Regions from separate parts of the Halobacillus rhizosphaerae genome, predicted to be linked through region 2. Evidence: predicted binding sites of a transcription regulator. Region 2 holds the regulator's gene; the other holds the start of a gene.
The links. The regulator CtsR, encoded in region 2, represses protease genes until heat stress. The targets are predictions, from matches to a motif close to ATGGTCAATAAAGGTCAAACA.

Region 1: a site for CtsR is predicted at 12,262-12,282, ahead of clpP (ATP-dependent Clp endopeptidase proteolytic subunit ClpP). Genes of this name have one in related genera too.

Annotation. Positions count from the first base shown of each region.
Region 1 covers NZ_JAUTWQ010000010.1:137,043-163,321, reverse strand. The annotation lists gene Q7A53_RS12400 (ATP phosphoribosyltransferase regulatory subunit) at 1-150, shown strand, start outside; gene hisG (ATP phosphoribosyltransferase) at 143-781, shown strand; gene hisD (histidinol dehydrogenase) at 778-2,052, shown strand; gene hisB (imidazoleglycerol-phosphate dehydratase HisB) at 2,049-2,642, shown strand; gene hisH (imidazole glycerol phosphate synthase subunit HisH) at 2,643-3,272, shown strand; gene hisA (1-(5-phosphoribosyl)-5-[(5-phosphoribosylamino)methylideneamino]imidazole-4-carboxamide isomerase) at 3,285-4,016, shown strand; gene hisF (imidazole glycerol phosphate synthase subunit HisF) at 4,018-4,776, shown strand; gene hisIE (bifunctional phosphoribosyl-AMP cyclohydrolase/phosphoribosyl-ATP diphosphatase HisIE) at 4,773-5,396, shown strand; gene Q7A53_RS12360 (tetratricopeptide repeat protein) at 5,495-6,511, shown strand; gene trxB (thioredoxin-disulfide reductase) at 6,627-7,577, shown strand; gene Q7A53_RS12350 (8-oxo-dGTP diphosphatase) at 7,810-8,277, shown strand; gene rapZ (RNase adapter RapZ) at 8,293-9,177, shown strand; gene Q7A53_RS12340 (gluconeogenesis factor YvcK family protein) at 9,181-10,134, shown strand; gene whiA (DNA-binding protein WhiA) at 10,169-11,125, shown strand; gene Q7A53_RS12330 (HPr family phosphocarrier protein) at 11,259-11,513, shown strand; gene clpP (ATP-dependent Clp endopeptidase proteolytic subunit ClpP) at 11,618-12,205, opposite strand; tRNA gene Q7A53_RS12320 (tRNA-Arg) at 12,549-12,624, shown strand; gene Q7A53_RS12315 (hypothetical protein) at 12,948-13,172, shown strand; gene rpoN (RNA polymerase factor sigma-54) at 13,246-14,523, shown strand; gene Q7A53_RS12305 (glutaredoxin family protein) at 14,520-14,753, shown strand; gene Q7A53_RS12300 (sugar-binding transcriptional regulator) at 14,904-15,932, shown strand; gene gap (type I glyceraldehyde-3-phosphate dehydrogenase) at 15,970-16,977, shown strand; gene Q7A53_RS12290 (phosphoglycerate kinase) at 17,158-18,339, shown strand; gene tpiA (triose-phosphate isomerase) at 18,361-19,122, shown strand; gene gpmI (2,3-bisphosphoglycerate-independent phosphoglycerate mutase) at 19,115-20,653, shown strand; gene eno (phosphopyruvate hydratase) at 20,669-21,955, shown strand; gene Q7A53_RS12270 (YdcF family protein) at 22,045-22,629, shown strand; gene Q7A53_RS12265 (nitroreductase family protein) at 22,648-23,247, shown strand; gene ytzI (YtzI protein) at 23,252-23,425, opposite strand; gene ptsP (phosphoenolpyruvate--protein phosphotransferase) at 23,499-25,217, opposite strand; gene Q7A53_RS12250 (phosphocarrier protein HPr) at 25,222-25,488, opposite strand; gene Q7A53_RS12245 (PTS fructose transporter subunit IIABC) at 25,545-26,279, opposite strand, start outside.
Region 2 covers NZ_JAUTWQ010000030.1:127-5,230, reverse strand. The annotation lists gene clpC (ATP-dependent protease ATP-binding subunit ClpC) at 1-2,131, opposite strand, end outside; gene Q7A53_RS20125 (protein arginine kinase) at 2,150-3,220, opposite strand; gene Q7A53_RS20120 (UvrB/UvrC motif-containing protein) at 3,223-3,768, opposite strand; gene Q7A53_RS20115 (CtsR family transcriptional regulator) at 3,789-4,253, opposite strand; gene Q7A53_RS20110 (MgtC/SapB family protein) at 4,418-5,104, opposite strand, start outside.

The DNA.
Region 1 (26,279 bases), on a different contig from region 2:
GCTCATGGCATTCAAAAAGCTAAGGAACTCCGTGAACTAGGCTATCAAGTACTGTTGCAGCATTTAGACCAAATTCCAAGCGTAGATGCTTTCAAACAGGACTTGGTTAAAACGATCAATTTAACGGAGGGAGACGATCAGGATGAATAAGCCTTTAACGATTGCCATGCCAAAAGGAAGGATCTATGAAGAAGCGGCAGCTTTAATGAAGCAGGCGGGCTATGATTTAGGAGCTGAATCAGAGAAATCAAGAAAACTGATTCTGGAGTTTCCCGAGCAAAACATTCAAATTATGATGGCTAAACCGATGGATGTGGTCACCTATGTAGAATATGGGGCAGCGGATATTGGTATTGCTGGTAAAGATGTGTTGCTTGAGCAAGATAGAGATGTTTATGAAGTTCTGGATTTGAAAATCAGTCCCTGCTATATTGCGGTTGCTGGGTTACCCAATCAGCCTCTTAGTCGAATCGCACCAAAAATTGCGACGAAGTACCCTAAAGTTGCGTCTGACTATTTTCGAGAAAAAGGGGCGCAGATTGAAATCATTCCTCTTAACGGTTCAATTGAATTGGCTCCACTAATCGGATTGGCAGACCGCATTGTGGATATTGTTTCCACAGGACGGACCCTTAAAGAAAATGGACTGATAGAGTATGAGAAAATTGCTGACATTACCTCCAGACTGATTGTTAACCCGGTCAGTTATCGGCTGAAAAGCTCTGAAATCGATGAAATGGTTCAGAATTTGAGTGACGTTATGGAGGTGAAGTCTTCATGAACATAATTGATAGAGAAGAACTCACTTCGATAAAACGTCGGGTTGATCAGGGGACAGAAGATCAGCGGAAGAGTGTAAAAGAGATTATTTCGGCAGTTAGAAATCAAGGCGATACGGCGTTATATCACTATACCGAAACATTTGATGGAGTGTCCTTACACTCCTTGAAGGTGCAGCCAGAAGAAATTGAAGCTGCCTATCAAGCATTAGATGGGGAATTTGTAGAGATTCTTCAAGAAGCTGCTGATAACATCCGTCAATTTCATGAGAAGCAAACTTCTACTTCTTGGTTTGATACCTCTACTGACGGTACGATTCTAGGGCAGAAAATCACTCCGATTGAATCTGCCGGGGTGTATGTTCCTGGAGGCACTGCGGCGTACCCTTCCTCTGTTTTCATGAATATTATTCCTGCCCAAGTTGCTGGAGTGACAAATATTTATATGGTCACACCTCCTGGTAAAGATGGCAAAGTCCCTGATGGTGTACTGTTGGCTGCTCATATTTTAGGAATTGATCATATTTATAAGGTGGGCGGAGCTCAGGCGATCGCAGCCCTTGCCTACGGAACGGAAACGATCCCGACCGTAGATAAAATTACCGGACCGGGGAACATATTTGTTGCTCTTGCAAAACGAGAAGTGTTTGGGGATGTTGATATAGATATGATTGCCGGTCCAAGCGAGATCGCTATTCTGGCAGACGAAACAGCAGTCGCGGGAGAAGTTGCGTCTGATTTGTTATCGCAGGCCGAGCACGATGCCCGTTCTTCCAGTTTGTTAATCACCACCTGCCGTTCATTGGCGGAAGAGGTGAAGCAAGAAATCGAAACTCAGCTCGCCAATTTGCCGCGCAAGGCGATTGCTAGAGCTAGTATAGAAAAGTTTGGCATGATCATCTTATGCCGTCATTTAGATGAAGCTTTGGAAACCGTTAATGAAATTGCTCCTGAACACTTAGAAGTAGTAACGAAGGATCCTTTTCAACAGCTAGGTAAAATCAAACACGCGGGTGCCATATTTTTAGGGCCATACAGCAGTGAGCCAGTCGGAGATTATTTTGCAGGACCGAACCATGTCCTCCCCACTAATGGCACCGCTAGATTCTCTAGCCCGTTGAACGTGGATGACTTTGTTAAAAAATCAAGTGTGATATCTTATAGTGAGGAAGCATTACAAAAGAATGCAGATAAAATTGCCCGCTTCGCACGATTAGAAGGTTTGGAAGCTCATGCCAGGGCAGTGGAAATGCGTAAGGAGCGATGGAAATGACGGAGGAACGAAGAGCGGTAATTGAACGGAAAACAAGAGAAACGGACGTCCATTTAGATTTCTCAATGGATGGAGGAGGCACCTCCGAGTTAGATGTTCAAGTTCCATTTCTTGCTCATATGCTGGAGTTATTTACAAAGCACGGTTTGTTTGATCTATCCGTAAAAGGTTATGGTGACGTAGAAGTCGATGACCATCATATCACCGAAGATATTGGCATATGTCTTGGACAGGCATTACGCCAGGCTATGGGCGATAAACATGGGATGAAGCGTTATGGTTCAATGACGCTTCCTATGGACGAGGCGCTGGTAACTGTAGCTGTGGATTTAAGTGATCGCCCACACTTTGAATGGAAAGCCGCACTTCCTGGTGCACGAGTAGGAACTTTTGACACAGAAAATGTTCATGAATTTTTTTGGAAATTAGCAATAGAAGCTAGAATGAATCTGCATATAGTGCTGCACCATGGTCATAATACGCATCATATTATCGAAGCGATGTTTAAGGCGTTCGGCCGGGCTCTTGATGAAGCTACTATGATAGATCCGAGAGTAAAAGGAGTTCCTAGCACGAAAGGGAGTTTATAAATGATTGGCGTTATTGATTACGGCATGGGAAATTTGTTTAGTGTTTCGAAAGCACTGGAACGTTTGAATGTCCCCTATAAGCTGGGAAACAGGCCATACTTAATCGAAGATTGTAATGGCTATATTCTCCCTGGCGTAGGAGCATTTCCAGATGCAATGAAAGCTTTAAAAGAGCATGGATTTATCGATTTTATTCAGCGTAAGGTGGAAGAAGAAGTGCCGCTTTATGGGATTTGTTTAGGTATGCAGCTGTTATTCGAGTCGAGTGAAGAAGGCGGACATACGAAGGGCCTCGGTTATTTCCCTGGAAATATTGTCAAATTTTCTGGTATCGATGCGGAAAAACGTCCGTACAAGGTGCCGCATATGGGCTGGAATCAATTACAGATTTATCAGCCCGGTCAATCTATTGTTACAAATGTGGGAGAAGATTATGTCTACTTTGTCCATTCGTATGTGGTGAAAACAGAGGATGATTCTATATTATACGCGGCGGCGGATTATCATCAGCAGGTACCAGCTGTGGTAGGAAAAGGCCAATTAGCAGCCAGCCAGTTCCACCCAGAGAAAAGTGGATCAGCGGGAATGAAACTGCTTGAAAATTTTTGTAAACGAATGGTTAAACAGTGAGGAGTAATTGTCATGAGTTTTACAATCTATCCAGCAATTGATATGCGTGACGGGAAATGTGTGCGGTTGGAACAGGGAGATTTTGATAAACAAACAATCTATGGAGAAAATCCGTATGAAATAGCTCAGGAATTTGCAGCGGCGGGAGCTTCCTGGATCCATATGGTAGATTTAGACGGTGCCAAGGAAGGATCGAGAAAAAACGCGGAACATGTAATAAGGGCAGCGAGGGAATTAGACTGCCACGTGCAAATTGGCGGAGGTATTCGTTCAGAGGCCGATGTGCGTTTTTACCTTGAGCAGGGAGTCGACCGGGTCATTATCGGTTCTTTAGCTGTTAGAAACCTAGAACTGACAAAAGAATTATTAAGCAAATTTGGAAGTCAAATCGTGATTGGTTTGGATGCCAGGGATGGATACGTGGCAACGGAAGGCTGGCTTGAACGATCGCAAATACAGGCAGTAGACTTAGGGCTTGAACTAGCAAATGCAGGAGCCCGAACGTTCATCTACACGGATATTGCGAAAGACGGTATGTTATCAGGTCCAAACGTCAAAGAAATTGTCAGACTGGGAAGAGTCACTGGGGTGAACGTAATAGCTTCAGGCGGAATTCAGGGGCTCGACGATTTGCAAGAATTAAAAAAATATCGTGAGGATCATGTGATTGGATCGATCGTAGGGAAGGCTCTCTACACCAAGCAATTCAGTCTGAAGCAGGCCCTCGAATCGGAGGTTGATTAACATGCTTTCAAAGCGTATTATTCCTTGTCTTGACGTGAAAGAAGGACGGGTCGTGAAAGGTATCCAGTTTGTCGATATCCGTGATGCAGGAGATCCAGTGGAATTAGCCAAAGTATATGACCAGCAAGGAGCAGATGAACTCGTGTTCTTAGATATTTCAGCAACTCATGAAGGCAGAAAAACGATGATTGATGTAGTTCGCTCTGTTGCCTCAGAACTTGCTATTCCCTTCACAGTCGGTGGAGGTATTCGTACTTTAGAGGACATTAAGGAAACCCTTAGAAATGGGGCGGATAAAGTTTCTTTAAATTCTGCCGCCGTTAATCGCCCTGAATTAATTCAAGAAGGCTCGGATTATTTTGGCAGCCAGTGCATTGTAGTCGCTATCGATGCTCGTTATGATGAAGAGTTAGGCACTTGGAGAGTCTATACCCACGGGGGCCGGACACCAACAGAATGGCTCATCACTGACTGGGCTAAGAAAGCAGTGGAACTGGGAGCAGGAGAACTATTGGTGACCTCGATGGATAAAGACGGAGAAAAATCTGGTTTTGATTTGCCTTTAATGCAAGCTGTTCAAGAAATAGTGAATGTACCCGTAATTGCTTCAGGAGGAGCGGGATCTGCAGAAGATTTTTATGAGGTCTTTACCAAAGCAGAGGCTGATGCTGCTTTAGCTGCCTCCATTTTTCATTATAAAGAAACCTCTGTAAGAAATGTAAAAGAATACTTAAAGGAAAAAGGAGTGCCTGTGCGATGAATATTGAGGAGATTAAGTTTGGTGAAGATGGACTCGTTCCCGCTATAGTTCAAGATGCTCGATCTAAAACAGTCCTGACACTAGCTTATATGAATAAAGAATCTCTTAAGCTTACGTTAGAAAAAGGGGAAACTGTTTTTTACAGCCGCTCTCGACAAGAATTGTGGCATAAAGGGCAAACCTCTGGAAACACACAAAAAGTGGCAAGCCTTCATTATGATTGTGATCAGGATGCCCTTCTTGTTCAGGTCATTCCAACTGGCCCGGCTTGTCACACTGGCAGCTACAGCTGTTTTTCCGATAGTTTGACGGAAACTTCTGTAAAAATAGAGTCACACCGTTATCAAATTCTGGATAAACTGCAAGAAGTGCTGGCCGAACGCAAAACGCTGTTACCAGAGGGTTCATATACGTCCCAGTTGTTTCAGGAAGGCGTTGACCGGATCGCTAAGAAAATTGGAGAAGAAGCGGGAGAGGTGATTATTGCAGCTAAGAATGATGATCCTCAGGAACTTTCAATGGAATCCGCTGATTTACTCTTCCATTTACTATTACTCCTCACAGATCGCGGCGTCACATTAGACCAAGTGTTTGAAGTTCTTGAAGAGCGTCACCAGTAATTTCGACAGGATTCTATGAAATTCCTCCTATTTCATTAGGCAATAGTATGTTATACTGCTTAATTAGTGAGATTTGAAACGGAAATAGGGGGGCCGTCATGACAATATCATCAAAGAGCACAGCAGTCCAAGAGAATACAAATGTGATTCCATTTCTGCCAACGGGAAATTTTTATTTCACGCATGGGATCCAGGCTTTTCAAAAGCGCCGGTTCACTGCTGCTGTAAAATGGCTTAAAAAAGCTATGGAAGCTGCTCCTGATGAACCGTTATACCAATGCCAGCTTTCGGTCGTTTATACGGAAGTTGGCTCTTATCATGCGGCAAATCAGTTGTTAACAGAGGTTCTGGCAAAGTTTGGCAAAGAGTACGTCGACTGCTACTATTTACTTGCTAATAACTATGCACACCTTGGATTATTAAATGATGCAAAGAAATATGTAGAGCTCTACATCGAGAAATCAGAGGATGGAGAGTTTGACGAAGCAGCAGAGCAGTTATTAGATATGCTGAATTCTCTTGACGACGAAGAAGAGGAAGATGAATGGGCATTCGATGACGAAGATGAGCTGCTTATTTATCAAGAAACGGCATTTTATCACTTAGAACAGGAAGAGTGGGAACAGGCGCTTGCTGTTTTGGAAGAAATGATGCAATTATTTCCTGACTTTTCATTAGCTCAGCATAAGTATGCCTATGCATTATTTAAAAATGGGAATGAAAAGAAAGCTCTCGATTTAGAAAAACAGTGGCTAGATAAAGATCATACAAATATCCACAGTCATGTAAACTTAGCAAAGTTTTTACTGCTTCAGGGAAATGATGACGAGGCGATGGTTCATGTAAATCGCTTAAGAAATGTATTTCCTATGCATGATCAGCAAAAACTAGCTGTAGCAGAAATCCTTACTCGCGCAGGTTATTATGAGGAAGCGATTGATCGGTTTCGCAAGCTTGGAAATAAACAAGTGGTCAAACGCCGTGTTTATTTTAAGTGGTACAGCATTGCTATATACCATACAGGAAATCCTTCAAAGGCGCTTCAGCTTTGGGAGAAAGGCTGTCAGAAGTTCCCTAAACTCAGTGAAGAAGGCGGACCTTGGATTGAAAGCTGAATGCACTCTCGTCTTCATAGATGGAAAGCAGAATAATGGACGCCTAAATTAAGATTTAATATGATAAGGTAGGAAAATAAATTGAGTCAATGGAATCACAAGGAGTTGATCATCGATGACGGAAGAACGCATATATGATGTGATTATCGCAGGGGCCGGACCCGCAGGCATGACAGCGGCGGTTTATACTTCCCGCGCCAACCTTGACACCTTGATGCTTGAGCGTGGAGTGCCAGGCGGTCAAATGGCAAACACGGAAGATGTAGAGAATTATCCAGGATATGAAAGTATTCTTGGTCCTGATCTTTCGAATAAAATGTTCGAGCATGCAAAGAAATTCGGAGCAGAATATGCTTACGGAGACATTAAAGAAGTAATTGATGGAAAAGAATATAAAACGATCATCGCAGGAAAAAAAGAGTATAAAGCTCGCACAATCATTATCACTACTGGAGCTCAGTATAAAGAGCTTGGAGTGCCTGGGGAAAGAGAACTAGGCGGCCGCGGAGTTTCTTACTGTGCAGTTTGTGATGGCGCCTTTTTCCGTAACAAAGAGCTGGTTGTGGTCGGCGGAGGTGACTCTGCGGTTGAAGAGGGTGTTTATTTAACACGATTTGCAAGTAAAGTGACGATTGTTCACCGCCGTGACGCTCTTCGTGCCCAGAAGATTCTGCAGGATCGTGCCTTTGATAACGATAAAATCGACTTTATCTGGGATACAGTCGTGACATCTATTAATGAAAAAGATGGAAAAGTGGGCAGTGTGACGTTGAGTAACCAGAGGACAAATCAAGAGTATGACTTTAAGACCGATGGAACGTTTATCTACATCGGAATGATTCCATTGAGTAAACCTTTTGAGAGTCTTGGAATTACTAATGAGCAAGGCTATATTGAAACAGACGAACGGATGGAAACAAAAGTGCCTGGGGTATTTGCGGCAGGAGATATTCGTGAGAAAGAATTGCGGCAGATTGTTACAGCAACAGGAGATGGAAGTATAGCTGCTCAGTCAGCTCAACATTATATTGAAAACCTTCTTGAAGAACTGAAGGTTGTAAAATAAAAAAGTAACTTCATTTTAACTATGCTGTAACACCTATGAAATATTTGTAGGGTACAATGTAAGTGATTAATTGACCCCCTTTTAATAGATAGATCTCTATTAGGCACAGGTGATTTCACCTGTGCATTTTTTTGTTCATTTTTTGAATAAGTAATCATAATATTGTAGGGATATGAATATTCATTGTATAATGGTTAAAGATGCCCTCTAGAGAGAAAATGAGGTGACGAACATGCAACGTGTATCCAATTGTATTTTACGAATAAATAATCATGTCTTAATGTTAAAAAAGCCAAGCCGTGGGTGGTATGTAGCCCCTGGCGGTAAAATGGAAGCTGGAGAGAATATTAAGGATTCTGCCGTTAGAGAGTTCAGAGAAGAAACGGGGCTGACCGTGGACAATCCTGAACTGCGAGGTTCTTTTACTTTTGTCATGCGTGATGAGCAGGTGACAAAGCAGGAATGGATGATGTTTACCTTCTATAGTACTGACTATACAGGAGATCTTCTAGAAGTGAGCGAAGAGGGCCAGCTGGAGTGGGTCCCTGTTGATGAAGTGCTGAACAAACCAATGGCAGAAGGAGACCGGTTTATTTTTAAGCACATCCTTGAAAGTGATGAACAAATATATGGAACCTTCGTCTATACCACTGATTTTAAACTGATTGATCAGGACTTAGATCCATCCCGACCTGAATAACAAGGAGCGATAGCCATGGCCAAACAATCGAAAAATACACAGCTTGTCATTATTACGGGTATGTCCGGAGCGGGTAAAACGGTGGCCGTGCAGAGCTTTGAAGATTTAGGCTTCTTCTGTGTGGATAATCTGCCGCCTGCTTTACTGCCGAAATTCCTTGAACTTATGAAGGATTCAACTAACAATATTCAAAATGTTGCCCTAGTTATGGATTTGCGCGGGCGTGAGTTCTTTGATTCTTTGTTTGATGCCCTGGACAGGCTCGGTCAGGAGGAATGGCTGCAAGAACACATTCTCTTTTTGGATGCAGATGATCAGACCCTTGTCTCCCGTTATAAAGAAACAAGACGGTCTCATCCTTTAGCTAAAGAAGGCTTGCCGCTTGAAGGAATTGGAAGAGAAAGAAATATGCTTGATGAATTAAAAGGACGCGCACAAACACTCATCAATACGACTAGTCTAAAACCAAAGGAACTTCGAGAAATGATTCTCGAGAAATACCGGGAGCAGGAACAGCAGGTATTTACAGTTCAAATGGTTTCCTTTGGTTTTAAGTATGGGGTTCCGATCGATGCGGACTTAATGTTTGATGTGCGATTCCTGCCTAACCCTCATTATATTGATCATATGAGGCCGATGACAGGGCTTAATGAAGAGGTCGCCTCTTACGTATTTAAATGGTCTGAAACTCAGAAATTCCTGGTGAAACTGAAAGATCTCCTGCAATTTATGCTTCCCCAGTATAAGCGGGAAGGCAAAAGCCAGCTCGTTGTAGCTATTGGCTGTACCGGCGGACAGCACCGCTCTGTTGCCATTGCGGAGTACTTAAGTGAATATTTCTCGAGTGATTTTTTAACGCATGTCACTCACCGAGATATTGAAAAAAGAAAGGGTTTATAATTCATGACCAATACAACCGAACCTCGTGTTGTCGTTATCGGGGGAGGAACGGGTATGCCCGTACTTCTCCGCGGTTTGAAATATTTTCCCATTCACTTGTCGGCGATCGTGACTGTTGCTGACGATGGAGGGAGCTCTGGTCGTTTACGTAAAGAAATGGAAATTCCGGCACCCGGAGACATTCGTAATGTGGTCGCTGCCTTATCAGAAGCAGAACCAATGCTCCTTGATTTGTTTCAGCACCGCTTTAAAAACGGCAACGGATTATCAGGTCATTCTATGGGGAATCTCTTGTTGGCAGCCATGGCTTCTATGACAGGAGATTTTTATCATGGAATTAAAGAAATCAGCCGGGTTTTAAACGTTAAGGGCAGTATTTATCCGATCGCTAATCATTCGATGAATCTTCATGCCGAAATGGACGACGGAACAGTGGTTACCGGAGAGTCGACCATTCCTCAGCAAAATAAAAGAATTAAGCGGGTTTATTTAAGTCCGCTTCCTGTTAAACCGCTGCCGGAAGCAATCGAAGCGATTAAAGCAGCAGATTTGATCGTGATTGCTCCAGGCAGTCTATATACAAGTATCCTTCCCAATATTATTATTCCAGAAATAGGGCAAGCTTTACGTGAAACGAAAGCCAAAGTAACATACGTTTGTAATGTTATGACTCAGGAAGGCGAAACATCCGGCTATACAGCTGCCGATCACGTGCAGGCCCTATTTGACCATATTGGAGAAGATTGTATCCATTCTATAATTGTCCATAACGTTCCCATAGCGAAACGTGTGAGAAAGGTTTATGCAGAGGAAAATGCAGAGCCGGTTGTCTACGATATTGACCGTATTAAAAATATGGGACTGAAGGTTGTAGAAGAAGATATTATTGACCAAAGTCAATCCATGTTACGGCATGATACGACGAAACTCGCCCAATTAATTTATTCGATGCTCTAGTCTGTCGTTTGTGTTTTAGAGGAGGTGTACTAGTATGTCTTTTGCTTCAGAAATAAAAAAAGAATTAACGAATGTTGAGGCAGATGAATGCTGTCTTGAATCGGAGCTTGCTGCTCTTGTTCGTATGAATGGTACATTTTCTATGTCTAATCGAGAGTATTTCTTAGATATTCAAACAGAAAATGCTGCCATAGCAAGGCGCATTTATATGCTGATTAAAAAGCTGTATCTGTATCCAGTGGAACTGCTGGTACGAAAAAAAATGCGGCTGAAGAAAAACAATGTGTATATAGTCCGTATGACGGAAAATGCGGACAAAGTATTGAAGGATTTAGAAATACTGATAGGTCCTTTATCGATAAACCCGCAGATTCCTGCTAAATACTTACAGGATACTTGCTGTAAACGAGCTTACTTGCGTGGAGCTTTCCTTGCAGGAGGCTCAGTCAATAATCCGGAAACATCTTCTTATCATTTGGAAATCTATTCTTCTGACCCAGAGCATAATCAGGCATTATGTGAGTTAATGAACAGCTTTGGACTGCATGCTCGCACACTTGAAAGAAAGAAAGGCTTCATTACTTATTTAAAAGAAGCGGATAAGATTACTGAGTTGATCAGTAACATTGGTGCTCATCAGGCTTTGTTTAAGTTTGAAGATGTGCGCATCGTACGCGATATGCGGAATTCAGTGAATCGCTTAGTAAATTGTGAAACAGCGAACTTAAATAAAACGATTGGCGCGGCATTTAGACAAGTGGAGAATATTAAATTTATTAAACGTACGGTTGGTTTGGAAGCACTTCCGGGTAAGCTGCAGGAAATTGCATCTCTTCGTCTCCAACACCAGGATGTTTCTTTGAAAGAATTAGGAGAATATGTTTCCGGAGGCACTATAAGTAAATCCGGGATTAACCACAGGCTCCGGAAGATTGATGAATTTGCAGACAAAGTCCGTAAAGGTGAAGTGACCGAAAACTCTCAAAATTAATGTATTCTTTTGAGATTCATGCTATAATGATGACAAATATAAAACGCTTTCAAAAATGAGGGCGTTTTTCCATATTTAACTAAGAGTACGTTATTGAAAGAGAGTATTTCAGTTGGAGAGAGGAGAATAATTAGTGATTGAACGATCGTTGGAAGTGGAGCTTGAAACAGGACTGCAAGCAAGACCAGCAGCTCAATTTGTTCAACAAGCAAATCGCTTTGTAGCAGATATCTTTATTGAGAAGGATAAGAAACGAATTAACGCTAAGAGTATTATGGGCTTAATGAGCCTGGCTGTGGGTCATGGCGAAGAGATAATGATCATTGCAGATGGGACCGATGAAGAAACCGCGATGGAAGAACTCACCGACTTTATTAAGGAAAAATAATTGATCTTTATGTGAAAAAATGAACATAAGAAATAAGAGAACGATACCATAGTTTCTCAATAAAAAAACGCTGCGATCAAATCGCAGCGTTTTTGTTACAGCTATTATTCTCCTGTTTTCTCCATAACCTTATCAATCAAGCCATACTCTACAGCATCGTGAGCAGACATGAAGTTATCGCGGTCTGTATCACGTTCAATAACCTCAATAGGCTGACCGGTACGCTCAGATAGAATCTGATTTAATTTCTCTCGCATTTTAATGATACGCTTTGCATGGATTTCAATATCAGATGCCTGACCTTGAGTTCCTCCAAGAGGCTGGTGGATCATGACTTCACTATTTGGAAGGGCATAACGTTTGCCTTTTTCACCGGCATTAAGCAGGAAAGCTCCCATTGAAGCAGCCATACCTGTGCAGATTGTAGAAACGTTAGGTTTAATAAACTGCATCGTGTCAAAAATAGCCATTCCGGCAGTGATAGATCCGCCCGGAGAGTTAATGTAAAGGGAGATGTCTTTGTCCGGATCATCCGCTGCAAGGAAAAGAAGCTGCGCCACAATGGAGTTCGAAACATTGTCATCGATCGCACTGCCAAGCATAATGATACGGTCTTTTAATAAGCGGGAATAAATGTCATAGGCACGTTCTCCGCGGTTTGTTTGTTCTATTACTGTAGGAACTAAATTCAATGTAATTTCCTCCTTTTCATCACTTAATTATGATGGAATATGTTTATCATACATTTAAGGTCAATAAAGGTCAAACAAAATGTCTGTCCTTTTTCTCACTTTACCTTATACCATCTTTCCCTAATAATTTTTGGATAAACATAGGAGGTTAAATTCATCATTTATTGAGGAAATACGACATTTTTTCTGGGATACTTTCTGTGAAATTGAAAGTGTGATAATTTTTTGTTGCTCTTCCCTATCGTCCAAAGACTTGGGATAAAATAAAAATATTAAACTTTCTTTCTCTAAGGGCTTGCGTAATTCCTTAGTTCTTCGTATAATAATTCTTGCATGTCATTTTGCGCCCGTAGCTCAGCTGGATAGAGCGGTAGATTCCGGTTCTACGTCAGTCGGAGGTTCGAATCCTCTCGGGCGCGCTAAGTAAGTGAACATCTTAATCAAAGCTCCTAAATGGTATATGAGATACCTTTTAGGAGTTTTTTTGTTTAATAAGATGTAAGGAATGCTCGAATTTAAATTTAGAGTATATTTGAATAACAATTTATAGAAGCAAGGAAGCGCAGTGCCCCTTTGGATTTGAATTAAGTTTATGACACAAAGACTACAAAACTATTACAAACAAATGTTTGGGAAAGTTATGTTAATGTAGTTTCTTAAAGGGCTGAATTGTGTTATGATAAGTAAACAGATTAGAGATGAAAGTATTGTTTCTGCTTTAGGATAAAGAAATGAGGTTATTATGACCAACATTATCCGCTATAAAATGTTGTCTACTGAAAGAGTTTCGGAAGATCGACGAATACATGTGTTTGATATGCAAGAACAGCAAAAGTTATCTTTTAACTACGAGCTATTACAGCGTGCCCCTGAGCAGTATGCGGGCGAAGAATTATCACTTTTCTTGGAAAAACGTAAATTAAAAATTGACCATGGTTTTTATGATAATAAAGGACACGCTTCCTGAGTGTGTCCTTCTTTTATTTTTGCTTAAGAAAGCGTTGTCACTCGTGGTATAATAGCTCAGGGAGGCGTGCCAATTGAAGCAGCAACTACACCAAGAGCAGTCGGTCCAGATGAAGTTGAGTAAGCAGCTGCAGCTGGGCGTCCATCTATTACAATTGCCTGGAATTGAGCTCCGTGAATATATTCAAAAAGAAGTATTAGACAATCCTTTATTAGAGCCTTTAGATTCTTCGCAAGACCTTCCTATGCAGTCTAATGGGTACGAACTAAGAGAGACGGCATACGCGGTGAATGGCCGAGAGAAGCTCAAACTTCAAATGAAAGAGCTTGGAGCTAGTGCAGAGCTGGAAGCTGCCGGCATCCACTTAATTGATTATATAAATGATGAAGGGTATCTTACTATTAGTGGTGAAGAATGGGACAAGCTTGGATATGGAAACAGGGAAGTTTTCGAATCTGCCTGCGGTCTTCTTCATCAACTGGAGCCAGTAGGTATAGGAGCAAGGGGAATTCAAGAGTGTTTTATTCTCCAATTGCAGAGGAAAAAGAATGCTCATCTAGCTGTTCAGATTGTTAAAGACTATTTTTTCGACTTGAAAAATATTGATTTTGACCGTATCCAGGCAAGCCTGGGCTGCACAATAGATGAGTTGTATGAAGCTCTGGATCAGATGAAAGACTGTTCCATACATCCTGGCAGGGGTTTGATCTCAGAAGGAAACCAGAAGATCGTTCCAGAAGCGTTTATCTATGTAGTACAAGGGAAAGTGGAGTTTTCCTTAAATTCCTGGTGTTTTCCGCAGGTCAGGGTGAATGCGGCAGCGTTTGATTCTGCTGATGAGGAAGCCGCTGTCTATATTGAACAAAAGCATAAAGAAGCGATTCAGCTGCAGAAGCTGGTTACCTACAGATCCTCTACATTTACAGATATCCTTAAATGGCTGCTGGATTATCAGGAGGCGTATTTTACAAATGGATTGTTTATGCTTAAACCGCTTCGCCAGCAAGATGTAGCAGATGAACTGAACGTTCATGTTTCTACCATCAGCAGAACGATTGCCAACAAATATATTCAAACGGAAAATGGCGTCCTATCCCTGGCGTTCCTATTTTCAAGCAGTGTTCCCATGAACAACGGTCAACACATTTCCTCTAGCGTAGTGAAGCATTTTATAAAGGAATGGGTAGGTAAAGAAGAGGCGGAGAAACCATATTCAGATGAGCAGATTTCTAAGGATTTGCAGAGCAATTACGGGGTTTTGTGTGCGCGAAGGACGATTTCTAAATATAGAGAAAGCATGGGGATTCCAGCTTCAAGGGTAAGGAAAAAGTTAAAAGGAGCGGGATTATGAATCACATTCAGCTGCTTATGAGGAAGGGCTGTCATTTGTGTGAAGAAATGAGGACGATAATCGAAATGGCAGCATGGGAAACAGAAATAGAGGTTACGGAGATCGATATTGAGAAGAATGAGGAGTTACTTCAGCGATATATGCTGGAGATTCCGGTGGTCATTATTAACGGGGAAGAACTGGATTACCGCTCGATCAATTTGTCTTCACTAAGAGAACGTTTACAATAATTTGCCGTCATCGTTTGACTTGCGCACCTTAATTCACACTGTTAATATTAATGGTGAAAAGGATATTTTTTTGCTCCGAGTGGGACATTATATGACTGACCGGGACATTATTTGCCCAGTATAAGGATTTCTTATAGAAGGAGCTTTTCCATGAGAGCTTTAATTGATCTACAAACAAAATTATTTCCTGAGGTGCTGGAAATTATGCAGCGAAGATATCAAATGCTGTACTATATTCAGCTCATGCAGCCTGTGGGACGCAGAACCCTGTCTGAAAATCTCGACTTGGCAGAGCGGACGGTCCGCAGTGAAGTGGACTTTCTTAGTAACCAAGGTGCTGTTGCTATTACTTCCAAAGGGATGCATTTAACTTATGAAGGACAAAGCATTCTGGAGCAGTTGGCGGAGTTTATTAAAGAGATAACAGGGATAAAGGTTTTAGAGCAGCAATTAAAGGATAAATTAAACCTAGACTACGTTATTGTAGTGCCCGGGGACAGTGATGAGCTGCATTGGGTTAAACAAGAAATGGGAAAAGCTTGCGTTCAATACTTAAAAAAGCAAATTGAACCGGGGCAGGCAGTAGCCATTACTGGTGGCAGCACGATGGCTGCGGTCGCTGAAATGATGCCCCCGCTGCAAGAAGCAGAAAATTGTCTTTTCGTCCCTGCACGAGGAGGGCTTGGTGAACGAGTAGAAAACCAGGCCAATACAATTTGTGCAGAGATGGCCAAAAAAGCAAGAGGAGATTACCGGCTTTTGTATGTTCCTGATCCTTTAAGTGAAGAATCCTATCAAACCATTATAGAAGAACCTGCGATTAGAGAAGTATTAGACATTATTAGAAATGCAGAGATTGTGATTCACGGCGTAGGGGATGCTATTACAATGGCAGAGCGAAGGAAAACTCCTGCTGATCAGCTGGCAAAGATAAAGGAAAGCAAAGCTGTAGGGGAAGCCTTTGGATATTATTTCAATATGGAAGGTGAAATCGTTCATAAGGTTCGAACGGTGGGTCTTCAACTGGAAGATTTAAAGTATACTCAGCAGGTAATTGCCGTAGCAGGTGGCCGCTCTAAAGCTCAAGCTATTGCATCTTATTTTCAGCCGGGACAAAGTAATGTCCTGATTACTGATGAAGGTGCTGCCAACGCGTTAATAAGGGGAATTTCCCTTTAATATAAAATTTTGTATTTAATCCAAGGAGGAATTTAGCATGACTGTAAGAATTGGTATTAACGGTTTTGGACGAATCGGACGTAATGTTTTCCGTGCCGCTCAAAAAAACGATGAGGTAGAAATAGTAGCAGTGAATGATTTAACTGATGCGAATATGCTTGCCCACTTACTTCAGTATGACACGGTTCATGGCCGTCTTGATCAAGAAGTAACGGTTAATGGTGAAAACCTGATTGTTGGTGGAAAAGAAATCAAAGTACTTTCCGAAAAAGATCCAGCTCAATTAGGCTGGGGCGATCTTGGAGTAGAAGTAGTTATTGAATCCACTGGTCGTTTCACACAGCGTGAAGATGCTAAGAAACACTTGGATGCAGGTGCTAAAAAAGTTATCATTTCTGCTCCAGCGAAGCAGGAAGACCTTACAGTAGTTATGGGTGTTAACGAAGATCAATACGACAAAGACAGCCACCATGTAATTTCTAACGCTTCATGTACAACAAACTGTCTTGCACCATACGCGAAAGTTCTTAACGATAAATTCGGACTTAAACGTGGAATGATGACTACGGTTCACTCTTACACAAACGACCAGCAAATCCTTGACCTGCCGCACAAAGACTACCGTCGTGCCCGTGCAGCAGCTCAGAACATCATCCCAACAACTACAGGTGCTGCTCAAGCAGTAGCGAAAGTTCTTCCTCAACTTGAAGGAAAACTTAGTGGTATGGCTATGCGTGTGCCAACAGCTAACGTTTCTATCGTTGACCTTGTAGCTGAACTAGATACAAATGTTACTGCTGAAGAAGTTAACGAAGCTCTTAAAGCTGAAGCTGAAGGAAACCTTAAAGGAATCCTTGGATACAGTGATGAGCCTCTAGTTTCCAGTGATTACAATGGTAATACAAACTCTTCTACCATCGATGCTCTATCTACTATTACTTTAGAAGACAACATGGTAAAAGTTGTTTCTTGGTATGACAATGAGTTTGGTTATTCCAGCCGTTGTGTAGACCTTGCTGTATTCCTTAAAGAAAAAGGCCTGTAAGCCGGCAAACGTACGTTAAATGAGTAGAACACTATAAGAAAGGAGGAGGTCTCAGGTCCTCCTCCTTTATCCATGTTTTCATGCTTCCTGCTCGTGGGCGTTTTCACAGGCTTGGTTTGTGGAAACGTACATAATGGGCAGGGTCAATCCTGACTACAAACCAAGGAGGTTGTCGAACTCATGAACAAGAAAACAATTCGTGACGTAGAAGTTGATGGCAAAACAGTATTTTGCCGTGTTGATTTCAACGTTCCTATGAGCGATGGAGAAGTGACCGATGATACAAGAATTAAAGCAGCCCTACCCACAATTAAGCACTTAACGGGAAATGGAGCGAAAGTTATTCTTGCAAGCCACTTAGGCCGTCCAAAAGGAGAAGTAGTGGAAGAACTTCGACTGGACCCTGTTGCTAAGCGTTTAAGCGACTTGCTTGGGCAGGAGATTACCAAAACGGATGAAGTCTATGGAGATGAAGTAAACAAAGCTCTTTCCGAAATGGGAAATGGCGATGTGCTTTTAATTGAAAATGTGCGGTTTAATGCAGGAGAAGAGAAAAATGACCCTGAATTAGCTCAAGCCTTTGCCGATATGGCAGACTTATATGTTAACGATGCTTTTGGAGCAGCACACCGCGCCCACGCCTCCACTGCAGGAGTAGCTGAACATCTTCCTGCTGTAGCTGGATTCCTTATGGAGAAAGAGATTAATGTCTTAGGACAAGCGCTTTCTGATCCGGAGCGTCCTTTTACAGCCATTATCGGAGGAGCGAAAGTTAAAGATAAAATAGGTGTAATTGACAATCTTATTGATAAAGTAGACCACTTGATTATTGGCGGTGGACTTGCTTATACCTTTGTAAAAGCCCAGGGCCACGAAGTTGGTAAATCTTTATTAGAAGAAGATAAGATTGACTTAGCTAAAGAATATATGCAGAAAGCTGAAGAAAAAGGTGTCGACTTCCTTATGCCGGAAGATGTAATTGTAGCAGATGACTTTTCAGATTCAGCCAATACAAAAGAAGTGGCTATTGACAGCATTCCTGCAGATTGGGAAGCGCTTGATATTGGTTCGAAAACAAGAGAAAAATATGCTAAAGTCATCCAAGATTCCAAGTTAGTGATTTGGAATGGACCTATGGGTGTATTTGAACTTGAAACCTTTGCAAATGGTACAAAAGCAGTAGCACAGGCATTAGCCGATACGAAAGGCTACACAGTGATAGGCGGGGGAGATTCCGCAGCTGCTGTAGAGAAATTCGGTTATGCGGACTCTATGGATCATGTATCAACAGGCGGTGGTGCTTCACTTGAATTTATGGAAGGTAAAGAACTTCCGGGTGTAGCACTGCTTAATGATAAATAATTAAGGAGAGGTGATGAATACATGCGTAAGCAAGTGATAGCAGGTAACTGGAAAATGAATAAAGTCCATACAGAAGCTGAGGACTTTATTCAAACATCTAAAAATGAAGTACCTTCTTCAGACCAAGTGGAATCGGTGATTTGTGCTCCATTTCCATTTCTGCAAAAGTTAGTGGAAGAAACAAAAGGAACACCGCTTGAAATCGGCGCACAAAACATGCATTTTGAAGAAAAAGGTGCTTTCACGGGTGAAGTAAGCCCCGTTATGCTTAAAGAACTTGGCGTAACGTATGTTGTTTTAGGCCACTCTGAGCGCCGTGAAATATTTAAAGAAACAGATGAAGAAGTAAACAAAAAAGTTCATGCGGCTTTTAATCACAACCTGACTCCCATTATTTGTGTTGGCGAAACGCTGGACCAGCGTGAAGCGGATCAAACGATGGATCATGTGGAAGGTCAAGTGAAGAAAGCGCTGGAAGGCCTGACCGATGAACAAGCTGCAAAAGTGATTATTGCCTATGAGCCGATTTGGGCGATTGGTACTGGCCGAACTGCTACTTCAGAACAGGCGAATGAAGTTTGTACTCACATTAGAAAAGTCGTTGCTGATTTTGTAAACAGTGATGCAGCAGAAGCTGTACGCATTCAGTATGGCGGCAGTGTGAAGCCAGCGAACGTAGACGAACTTCTATCTCAATCAGATATTGATGGTGCATTAGTAGGCGGAGCAAGTCTTGAAGCTGATTCATTCCTAAAATTAGTGGAGGCAGGTAAGCATGAGTAATCAAAACCTAGCCGCTCTTATTATTCTAGACGGCTTTGCTCTTCGTGATGAAGAAAAAGGCAATGCCGTTAAACATGCGAATACTCCTAATTTTGATCGTTATTGGAAGCAATTCCCGCATTCTCAGCTGCAGGCATGCGGTGAAGCGGTGGGGCTTCCAGAAGGTCAAATGGGAAATTCTGAAGTCGGCCATTTGAATATTGGAGCAGGACGCGTAGTATATCAAAGTCTCACTCGAATCAATCTTTCCATACGCGAAGGAGATTTCTTTGATAACGAGGTACTTCTAAATGCTGTACGCCATGCAAAAGAACAAAATAAAGCATTGCATATCTTTGGACTTCTTTCTGATGGCGGTATTCACAGTCATATAGAGCACATGTTTGCTACCTTGGAAATGGCGGCAAAAGAAGACCTTGAAAAAGTCTATGTCCACGGCTTTTTAGATGGCCGTGACGTTGGGCAGCAATCTGCCAAGACTTATATTAAGCAAGCACAGGACAAGATGGATGAATTAGGCGTTGGACAATTCGCAACTCTTTCCGGCCGTTACTATGCAATGGACCGTGATAATCGCTGGGAACGCGAGGAGAAAGCTTATAAAGCCATTGCTTATGGAGAAGGTCCAACCTTTAAGGATCCTATTGAGGCGGTTGACGCTTCTTATCAAGAAGAGGTTTATGATGAATTCGTAATACCCGTTGTTCTCACAGATGATTCAGGTAACCCGGTTGCAAAAATGGAGGATGAAGATTCCGTAATCTTCTTTAATTTCCGACCGGACCGTGCTATTCAAATATCACGGATGTTTGCGAATGATGATTTTGACGAAATGGATCGTGGAGAGAACGCTCCGAAGAATATTCATTTTGTGGGAATGACTCAGTATAGTGATTCGGTTAATAGTAAAGTTGCCTTCCCTCCGAATGACCTGAAGAATACGATTGGGGAAGTACTCGAATCCAACCAAATGAAACAATTACGTATTGCTGAAACAGAAAAGTATCCGCACGTAACGTTCTTCATGAGCGGCGGCCGCGAGGAAGAATTTAATGGGGAAGAGCGCATCCTTATTGATTCGCCCAAAGTAGCAACGTATGACTTGCAGCCGGAAATGAGTGCTTATGAAGTTACAGATGCTCTATTAAAAGAGTTAGATGCCGATAAGCACAATGCGATTATACTGAACTTTGCCAATCCTGATATGGTCGGTCACTCAGGTAAGCTTGAACCGACTGTAAAGGCGATTGAAGCGGTAGATGAGTGTTTAGGCAAGATCGTGGATAAAATCCAGGACAAAGGCGGACATGCGATTATTACAGCAGATCACGGAAACTCTGATGAGGTGACGACCCCTGAAGGTGATCCGATGACTGCTCATACAACGAATCCTGTTCCTGTCATTGTAACAAAAGATGGTGTTGAATTGCGTGAAGGCGGAATTCTTGGTGATTTATCACCAACATTGCTTGAATTACTAGATGTAACACAACCGGAAGAAATGACCGGAAAATCATTAATCAAAAAATAAGGGAGAGATTTAGAAATGCCATATATTACAGACGTTTATGCTCGTGAAGTCTTAGACTCTCGCGGTAACCCAACGATTGAAGTAGAAATTTATACAGAGTCCGGCGCATTCGGTACAGCTATGGTACCTAGTGGTGCTTCCACAGGTGAATACGAAGCCGTCGAACTTCGTGATGGAGACAAAGGCCGTTATCTTGGAAAAGGTGTTCAAAAAGCCGTAGAAAACGTAAACGAGGTCATTGCACCAAAACTTCTTGGAATGGATGCAACTCAGCAAGTGATTATCGACAAAATGATGATCGAGTTGGATGGTACAGAAAATAAAGGGAACTTAGGAGCCAATGCTATCCTAGGCGTATCTATGGCAGTCGCTCATGCAGCAGCTGAAGTGGTGGGTCTTCCTCTTTACAAATATCTAGGCGGGTTTACAGCAGCTACGCTTCCAACTCCAATGATGAACATTTTGAATGGCGGAGAGCATGCTGATAACAACGTAGATATCCAGGAATTCATGATCATGCCAATAGGAGCTCCAACATTTAAAGAAGCCCTTCGTATGGGAGCAGAAATTTTCCACTCCCTTAAGAAAGTTCTTCAATCCAAAGGCTACAATACTGGTGTAGGTGATGAAGGTGGATTTGCTCCAAGTCTTAAGTCTAATGAAGAAGCACTTTCGACTATTATTGAAGCGATTGAAGAAGCTGGCTATAAACCAGGTGAAGAAGTTAAACTTGCTATGGATGTTGCCGCTTCAGAGATTTACGAAGATGATAAGTACAACTTAAAAGGTGAGGGTGTCGTTCGTACATCTGAAGAGATGGTGGATTGGTACGAAGAGCTAGTTAATAAATATCCAATCATTTCTATTGAAGATGGTTTGGATGAAAACGACTGGAAAGGAACCAAACTTCTTACAGACCGTATTGGTGATAAAGTTCAGCTGGTTGGGGATGACTTATTCGTAACCAACACTAATATGCTTGGCCGTGCCATTGAAGAAGGCGTAGGCAATTCTATTCTAGTTAAAGTGAATCAAATTGGAACGCTGACTGAAACCTTTGAGGCTATCGAAATGGCTAAAAAAGCTGGCTATACGGCTGTTATTTCCCACCGCTCAGGTGAAACAGAGGATGCCACAATTGCTGATATTGCTGTAGCAGCAAATGCAGGGCAAATTAAGACAGGTGCACCTTCTCGTACGGACCGAGTTGCGAAGTATAATCAGCTTCTTCGAATTGAAGATCAGCTGCTTGACACAGCGACTTATGCAGGGAAGAAAGCCTTTTATAACTTGAATAAATAAAATTTGTTTATTGAGCCTCTCTGATGATTCAGAGAGGCTTTTTTCTATGATATGATAGAGAAAGACATCGAAGAGTAGGAGAGCATTCTATGAAGAAAATAATTGTACTAGGACTGGTTGCACTCATCATTTACGCAGGGTGGACGGGCTTTAGTATTTGGACATACGGGGATAACAAAAATCTTCCTGAAGCAGATGCGGCCATTGTTCTTGGGGCAGCTCAGTGGAATGGAAAGCCGAGTCCTGTATTTGAAGGCAGGTTGAAAGAAGCGATTGAATTATACGAAAAGAACAAAGTAGATTTCTTGATTTTCACAGGAGGAGCAAGTCAAAATGCTGCTTCCTCTGAAGCAGAAGTGGGAAAATCTTATGCTATGGAACATGGAGTTCCTGAAAAAGCGATTTTATTTGAGAATCAATCGTTTGTAACAGAGGATAATCTTATGAATGCTAAGAAGGTAGCGACGAATAAAGAAATTCATTCTTATTTGCTTGTCAGTGATCGCTATCATCTTAAGAGAGCGGTTGCTCTTGCAAAGGATGATGACATGAAGAATGTTAAGGGTGTACCTACAAAATATTCTGCCTATCAGACTCTTGAAACAAAGCTTCCCTTTTTTATGAAAGAGTGGGGATATTTTATGGTCTATCAACTGTCAAAGCCATTTCGTTAAATATAGGGGAATCAAGTAATGGAAATTAGAAAAGTTATCAGCAGCCGTAGATCGATTCATGATTTTAAAGCAGAGAATGTAGATGAGAGCAAGCTCATTGATATTTTCTTTGCTGCAGCATGGGCGCCTACTCATCGTATGAAAGAGCCTTGGAATGTGAAGTTATATCAAGATGAAGGAAGAAAGGATTATGCGGAGCTCGTCCTTGAAAGCTATGAACGCGCTGGTTTCTTCGCTTCTTATAACCAGGAAAAGAAGCAAAAAATGTGCGATGGTATTCGGGATTTTCTATTGAGTATTCCTCACCATGCGTTAATCTATCTAGAGCGAGATCAGGATAAACATAAGTTTGAGGAAGATTATGCAGCAGTGTGTGCATACATACAAAATGTGCAATTACTTGCCTGGGATGAGGGGATAGGAGTCCTATGGACGACTAGTCCTTATTTAAAGGATGAAAAATTTATCGCTCAAATTGGATTAGATCCTTCTTTGCATAAACCTGCAGCTGTGTTGCAAATGGGATATCCTAACCGAATCCCTTCACCAAAAGAGAGAACTTCTATGAAAAATAAGTTACAAATAATAAATGAGCCATTTATCCATAAAAAAAGCTGACACTCTATTCGTGAGTGTCAGCTTTTTTATCTTGTTTGTTATCTTCATCTTGGTTGTTAGTGGGCAAGGGATCTACAGTATGTTGATACTGATAGCCTTTAGAGACTGCAAATCCAAAAGCAGCAGCGATTGCTACTACAATCCCAATACAAATGATGATAAGAATCGGTAATGGCATACTCACACTTCTTTCTGTAAAGTGCTGAAAAAATAATAAGAACCATCCGCTTATCCTCAGGTTAGAAGACGTTTTACTGGGACTGAGTCTTTTCTTTAACGAATTCTACCACTTCTTCAGCGGTCCCCATAGATAAGAGCTGCTTCTTATAAGAAGCCATATCCTTCTTAGATAGAGTTCTAATTTGGGTTCTAGCTGGAAGGATAGAGGTAGCACTCATGCTGAATTCATCAAGTCCAAGACCTAATAAGATAGGAATCGCGATTTCATCTCCAGCCATCTCTCCGCACATACCTGCCCATTTTCCTTCTGCATGAGCAGCTTCTATGACATTATTAACTAAATTCAAAATCGCTGGATTGTAAGGCTGGTAGAGATAAGAGACTCTCTCGTTCATGCGGTCTGCAGCCATTGTATATTGAATTAAGTCATTTGTGCCGATACTGAAGAAATCAACTTCTTTAGCAAACTGGCGTGCGATGACTGCCGTGGCTGGTATTTCCACCATCATCCCCACTTCAAAGTCCCCGGCAATTTCATAGCCCTCACTAATTAATTTTTCCCGTTCTTCGTTAAGAATTGCTTTGGCTTGACGGAATTCTTCCAGCGTAGCAATCATAGGGAACATAATTTTCAAGTTTCCATGAATACTTGCTCTTAGTAAAGCACGCAGCTGAACACGGAAAATATCGTCACGCTCCAGGCATAGACGAATGGCACGGTAACCTAGAAAAGGATTCATCTCATCAGGAAGATCCAGGTAATCCAATTCTTTATCTCCGCCTATGTCTAACGTACGGACGACCACTGGTTTGTCTCCCATTTGCTTCAATACGGATGAGTAGGCATCATACTGTTCTTCTTCCGTAGGCAGCTGGTTCTTGCCCATATAAAGGAATTCAGTACGGTAAAGGCCGACACCTTCACCTCCGTTATTCAATACGCCTGCTACATCTTCTGGGGTACCAATGTTGGCTGCAAGCTCCACATGGTCTCCTTCAGAAGTTACAGTAGGCTCGTCTTTAAGCTTGGCCCACTCTTGTTTTTTCTCCTCAAAATCAGCTTGTTTTTGCTTATAGGAATCAATTTGGTCTTGAGAAGGTTCGACGATGACGTTTCCATCTATGCCGTCGACAATTATCATTACGTCTTTTCCAGCTTTGCTGGTTATTTCTTTCGTCCCAACTACTGCCGGAATTTCAAGAGAACGAGCCATAATTGCGGAATGAGAAGTACGGCCGCCTATGTCAGTCGTAAAGCCCTTGACGAACTGTTTATCTAATTGGGCGGTGTCAGAAGGAGTAAGGTCGTTTGCAACGATAACGACTTCCTCGTTAATAAGCGCTGGATCAGGGAAAGTTACGTTTAACAGATGCGACATTACACGCTTAGTTACATCCTGAATATCAGCGGCACGTTCTTTCATATACTCATTGTCCATATTTTTAAACATATCGATAAACATATTAGCGGTTTCATCTAAAGCGGCTTCAGCGTTTACATTTTCAGATTTAATCTTATCTTCAATTGGCTGAATCAACTCTGGATCGCTGAGGACAAGCAAGTGGGCAGAAAAAATTTCTGCATGTTCTTCACCCAGTGATTTCAGAGTATGTTCTTTAATTTTTTCCAGCTCAGACTTGGAAATTTCAAGAGCATCATGAAGCCGCTTGATTTCCTCTTCCGGCTGCTGGATTTCAGTCTTGCTGTAAGTAAGGTCTGGAGTTTCCAGACGGTAAACCTTTGCAATGGCAATACCGCTGGAAGCTGCAATCCCTTGAAGATGTGTCATATAATTACTCCCCCAGCCCTTCATTCTGCATTGTGCTGGCAAGGTGATCGATGGCTTCCTGTTCATCACTGCCTTCTGCAGAGATTTTTACATCGGCGCCAGCAGGAATACCGAGACTCATAATCCCCATAATGGATTTCAAGTTTACAGATTTCTCCTTGTAATGAAGATTAATGTCTGATGCGTATTTTCCTGCGTTTTGCACTAGTACGGTTGCAGGGCGGGCATGTACCCCGTCCGCTGAAGTGATTTTAAAGCTTTTTTCTACCATGATTTATTCCTCCTCTAAATAATTGCTTGTTTGTGGGTTACCCTAACTCTATTATTTTAAGCCTTTTCTACATCTTTTTTCAACAATCCAACAATAATTGCGCTGACAATTGTACCGATAATAATGGCGAGTAAGTAAAGTACGGCTTTCATAACCCCGCCTTCAATTAATGGAACGACAATCAAACCGCCGTGGGGAGCCCTCAAACCAATGTGAAACAGCATGGACAGCATACCAGCGAGTGCACTTCCAACAACCATGGAAGGAATCACACGGATCGGATCGGCGGCTGCAAATGGTATGGCGCCTTCTGTGATAAAGAATGCTCCTAATGGATAAGCGGCTTTACCCGTTTCGCGTTCTTGCTTCGTGAATTTCTTTTTAAATAATGTGGTAGCTAGCCCCATTGCAAGTGGTGGAACCATTCCGCCAGCCATCGCTGCAGCAATAAACGTGTAGTTTCCTGCGTCCAACGCGGCAATTCCGAAAGTGTAAGCCGCTTTATTTACAGGACCACCCATATCAACAGCCATCATACCTCCAACAATTATGCCTAGTAAGGCAAGGTTGGCACCGCTCATGCCATTTAGGAAATCGAAAAGACCAGTGTAAATACTTGTTAACCAAGGGTTGATGATGAGCATAATCATCCCAGTTGCGAATAAAGAAAGGACAGGGTAGAAGAGTACCGTTTTCAATCCGTCAAGAACAGCCGGTAATCCTTCTAACATTTTCTTAATACCAAGCGTAATATAACCAGCTAAGAAACCAGCAATTAAACCGCCGAGGAA
Region 2 (5,104 bases):
TACGGTTTAAGAATTCAGGACGGAACGCTTTCTTCAGCTCATCTGTCACCTTAGACTTCATGTCTTTATAGTTCTGACTTGATTCGTCCATGGAGAAACCAACATATTTATTGGTTTTCAGCTCTTGAGCACCAACGTTTGAAGTCATGATAAGCACCGTATTACGGAAATCTACCACCCGGCCTTTAGAATCTGTTAACCGGCCATCTTCAAGTACTTGAAGAAGAATATTAAAGACTTCTGGGTGAGCTTTTTCGATTTCATCAAGCAATACTACAGAATAAGGTTTGGTTCTTACTTTTTCAGTAAGCTGTCCGCCTTCTTCATACCCAACATAACCAGGAGGTGAACCTACTAGACGAGAAGTACTGTGTTTTTCCATATATTCAGACATGTCAATTCTAATCATTGCATCTTCTTCTCCGAACATGCTCTCAGCTAAGGCGCGGGCAAGTTCTGTTTTACCTACCCCGGTTGGTCCAAGGAAAATAAAGGATCCGATTGGACGTTTTGGATCTTTAAGACCTGCGCGAGCACGTCTGATAGCTTTAGAGATTGACTTGACTGCCTCTTCCTGACCAATCACGCGATTATGAAGCGTATCTTCAAGATGCAGAAGACGTTCACTTTCGTCTTTCGTCATTTTAGAAACAGGAACTCCCGTCCAAGTAGATACGACAGAAGCAATATCTTCTACAGTTACCTCTGAATCTTCCTGACCTTGTTTTTCTTTCCATTCGTCTTTGGTTTGATCAAGTTCATCTCTTAAGTGCTGCTCTGTATCTCTCAGGGATGCCGCTTTCTCAAATTCCTGACTCTGAACAGCTGCATCCTTCTCTTTACGAACTTCCTCCAGCTTCTGTTCAAGCTCTTTCAAGTTCGGCGGAGCAGTGTAAGAACGTAGTCTTACTTTAGAAGCAGCTTCATCAATTAAGTCTATTGCTTTATCCGGCAAGAAGCGGTCCGTGATATAACGGTCTGAAAATCTCACCGCTGAATCAATGGCATCATCTGTGATAGTTACTCGGTGGTGCGCTTCATAGCGATCACGCAAACCTTGTAGAATTTGAACAGATTCATCAAGATTTGGTTCCTCTACCTTAATCGGCTGGAAGCGGCGTTCAAGTGCGGCATCTTTTTCAATATATTTACGATACTCATCAAGAGTAGTCGCACCAATACATTGCAGTTCACCGCGGGCTAATGAAGGTTTTAGAATGTTAGAAGCATCAATAGCTCCTTCTGCACCACCAGCCCCAATCAAGGTGTGAAGTTCATCAATAAAGAGAATAATATTTCCCGCCTGCCTGATTTCTTCCATCACTTTCTTCAAGCGGTCTTCGAATTCGCCTCGGTATTTTGTGCCAGCTACTACAGTACCCATGTCGAGGGTCATGACACGCTTTTCACGCAGAATTTCCGGAACTTCATTATTCATAATTTGTTGAGCTAAGCCTTCTGCAATCGCCGTTTTACCAACACCTGGTTCACCAACCAGCACGGGGTTATTTTTAGTACGACGGCTTAATACCTGAATAACACGCTCAATTTCTTTACTTCTTCCGATTACCGGATCTATATTTCCTTCTTTAGCAATGGCTGTTAAGTCGCGAGCCAGCGAATCAAGCGTAGGGGTGTTAGCATTTGCTGCTTGACCAGCGCTGCTTCCACGACGATTCTGACCGCCGGTTGATTCGTTATTTCCAAGGAGCTGTAAGACCTGCTGGCGGGCTTTATTTAAGCTGACACCTAGATTGTTTAGCACACGGGCTGCCACACCTTCTCCTTCACGGATTAAACCTAAAAGAATATGTTCTGTCCCTACATAAGAGTGACCTAGTTTACGAGCTTCGTCCATGGAAAGTTCAATCACTTTCTTTGCACGTGGTGTGTAATGGATCGTTTGTGAAACCTTTTCACCTTTGCCAATCAGTTTTTCTACTTCCTGCTGAATTTTGGCGGCTTCCAATCCTAAAGCAGTTAACGCTTTAGCTGCAATGCCTTCACCTTCACTAACCAAGCCAAGCAAGATATGCTCAGTTCCAATATTGTTATGACCTAAACGGACTGCTTCCTCTTGTGCAAGCGCGAGTACTTTCTGTGCTCTTTCTGTAAAACGCCCAAACATCATGGACAATCCCTCCTAGCTTTATTCTTCGTTTTCTAAGCGAAGTCTTTCTCGAATTAGCGACGCCCTTCTTACATCCCTTTCATCAGGGGTGAGCGTCGATTTAGCATATTGTTGCAAAAATCCGGGTTGAGTTAAAATCATTAGCTCATTTAAAATCGTCTTCGGTATATGATCTATAAAACCAAGATCAATTCCGAGGCGTAAATCAGATAAACACTTCGCTGCTTCTTTAGACTCTATGATTCTGCTGTGCTTTAAGACACCATAGGAACGAAATATCCGATCTTCCAAGTGGGTGCTGGACCTGTTCATAATTGCCTGTCTAGCCCGCCTCTCCTGGTCGATCAGTTGTTTTACAACACTATGCAAATCCTCAACAATGTCCGGCTCTGATTTCCCAAGAGTAATCTGGTTTGATATTTGAAAAATGTTTCCAAGAGCTTCGCTGCCTTCTCCATAAATCCCTCGAACTACTAATCCCAGCTGATTAATTGCCGGAGTCATTCGATTTATTTGCTGGGTAATCGCTAAAGCAGGCAAGTGCATCATAACCGATGCTCTCATACCTGTTCCCACGTTAGTAGGACAGGCGGTTAAATAACCTCTTTTTTCATCAAAAGCATAATCCACTTTCTCTTCCAGCCAGTCATCCAGCTGAGACGCTTGCTCCAGCGCCCGATCAAGTTGAAACCCTGGGAAATATAATTGTATGCGAATATGATCTTCTTCATTAATCATTACGGAAACTTGTTCATTTTGAGAGATCATTGCTGCAGAGTGTTTGGAATTCTCCACCAAATGCGGGCTGATGATATGCTTCTCCACAAGCACTCGTTTCTCAATCGGCTGCAGATCCTTCATTTGAATAATTTCGAAATCTTTATAGTCTCGAAAAGACTTTTGATCAAATTCCCGCTTAAACACATCGAGTACTTTTTCTAAGTCCTCCTCCGATCCTATAATCGGGAAAGGGAACTGAGAGAAGTTTCTGGCAAATCGTATACGACTGCTTAATACTATATCGCTGTCAGGGCCTTCTTCTTTCATCCAGGGACTGATTGCTTCATTCATAAATTGCTGCAAGGACATCTTTATTCACCATCCTCCCCATTATGAAGCTGACTTTCAATTGAGCGGATTTCGTCTCTTATCTTAGCTGCTTCTTCAAATTCCTCTTTTTCTATTAACCGCTGGAGCTGCGATTTATACTCATCTACTTGCCGTTTCAGGTGTAAATTTCCACCTTCTCTTCGCGGTATCTTTCCGTCGTGACGAGTATTGCCGCTATGCACACGTCTAAAAATCGGATTTAAGCGGTCATCAAATGTTTTATAACAATCTGCACATCCGAACTTTCCTATTCTTGCAAACTCTTGATAGGTTAACCCACAGGCAGGGCACTTCAAGTGGGTAGAAGGCGGCTGTGCCTGTGATTTCTGTCCACCAAGCGGTGAATTTCCTTCTGAATAGAAAATTCCAGATAAGAGATCGTTTAATGTAAAGTTTTCTTCACCGTAGTTCATATATCCTTTTTCTTTCGCACATTGTTCACAAACATGAATTTCGGTCTTTTGACCATTTATGACTTGAGTAAGATGCACAGTTGCTGGACGTTGATGGCATTCTTGGCATTCCATAACCCCCACTCCCTCCTGTGTTAGCTTTTATACATTAATGTAATTAGCATAGCTGACATGATTCTTGCGCGAATTTCATCTCTTAACGGAAGGGGAAATGCTAAAACTTCCCGATCCATCACACTTGCTATCATCTTTGCTTCACGAGTTGTAATCATTTTATTTTCAAGTAATCTTTCCACAATTCCTGCAGCGGCCGTTTGAGTCACGCTCGGTTGAATCATTTTTAATATTTCTTCAATCATTTGCGCTTCATTACGGTGCTGAATTCGTCTGATTCGAATATAGCCTCCGCCACCGCGTTTACTTTCCACTATATAACCTTTTTCCACAGTGAACCGGGTTTTAATCACATAATTAATTTGAGAAGGCACACATTGAAATTGATCGGCTATTTCACTCCGCTTAATTTCAATGGTCTTTGCTTGTTCTTTATCAAGAATATCTTTTAAATATTCTTCAATGATGTCGGATATATTCCGCATCTTCCCTCCCCCTCTTTTGACTTTGACTATCTTTGACCTTAATTACATTATACTCATTTTTAACGAGCACGCAACTAAAAAGTTTTCAGTACATCACTCAGCATTCCCTGAAATTCTTTATCCTAAAACAAAGAAAACTGCACATAATTTTTTGTGCAGTTTCGCTATCTTCTATGCTTAACGTGAATAACATTTTTGACCTTTGATAATTGATCGGCTAATACAGCATCATTAAATTGCTGATTTTTTTCAAGTTCAATTAATATCTTTCTTTGGACGGGAACCTCCTGGTTAATTTCAATTCTTCTTATGTTTACCTCAGCTTTTTCAAAAATAATCAAAAGTTCATTCATCTTCAATTCCTGCTCGCCCACTACCAGAAAATGATTTCTCATATGATTCCCAAAATATTGTTTCTCTATCTTGTTTAAAAAGATAAGACTTAATAACACGATTACCGTAGTTAAAATTGCTAAATCATACATTCCAGCTCCTACAACTAAGCCTAATCCGGCAACCGTCCAAATAGAAGCAGCAGTAGTTAAACCTCGAATCGTACTTCCATTCACAATGATTGATCCTGCACCCAGAAATCCAATGCCGCTAATAACATAGGAAGGAATTCTGGCCGGGTCAAATCGGACATTTTCATATTGATCCATATAGGCTTCAAAACCATAAAGGGATAGAAGCATCATTAAACACGAACCCACTCCTACTAAGATATGCGTTCGAAATCCAGCTGAATGATTTTTAATTTCTCTTTCGAAACCGATGGTCCCTGATAATAATAAGGCCACAAGGATGCGAATTAGAAATACGATTAAATGCTCATTTAATATTCCTGCCCC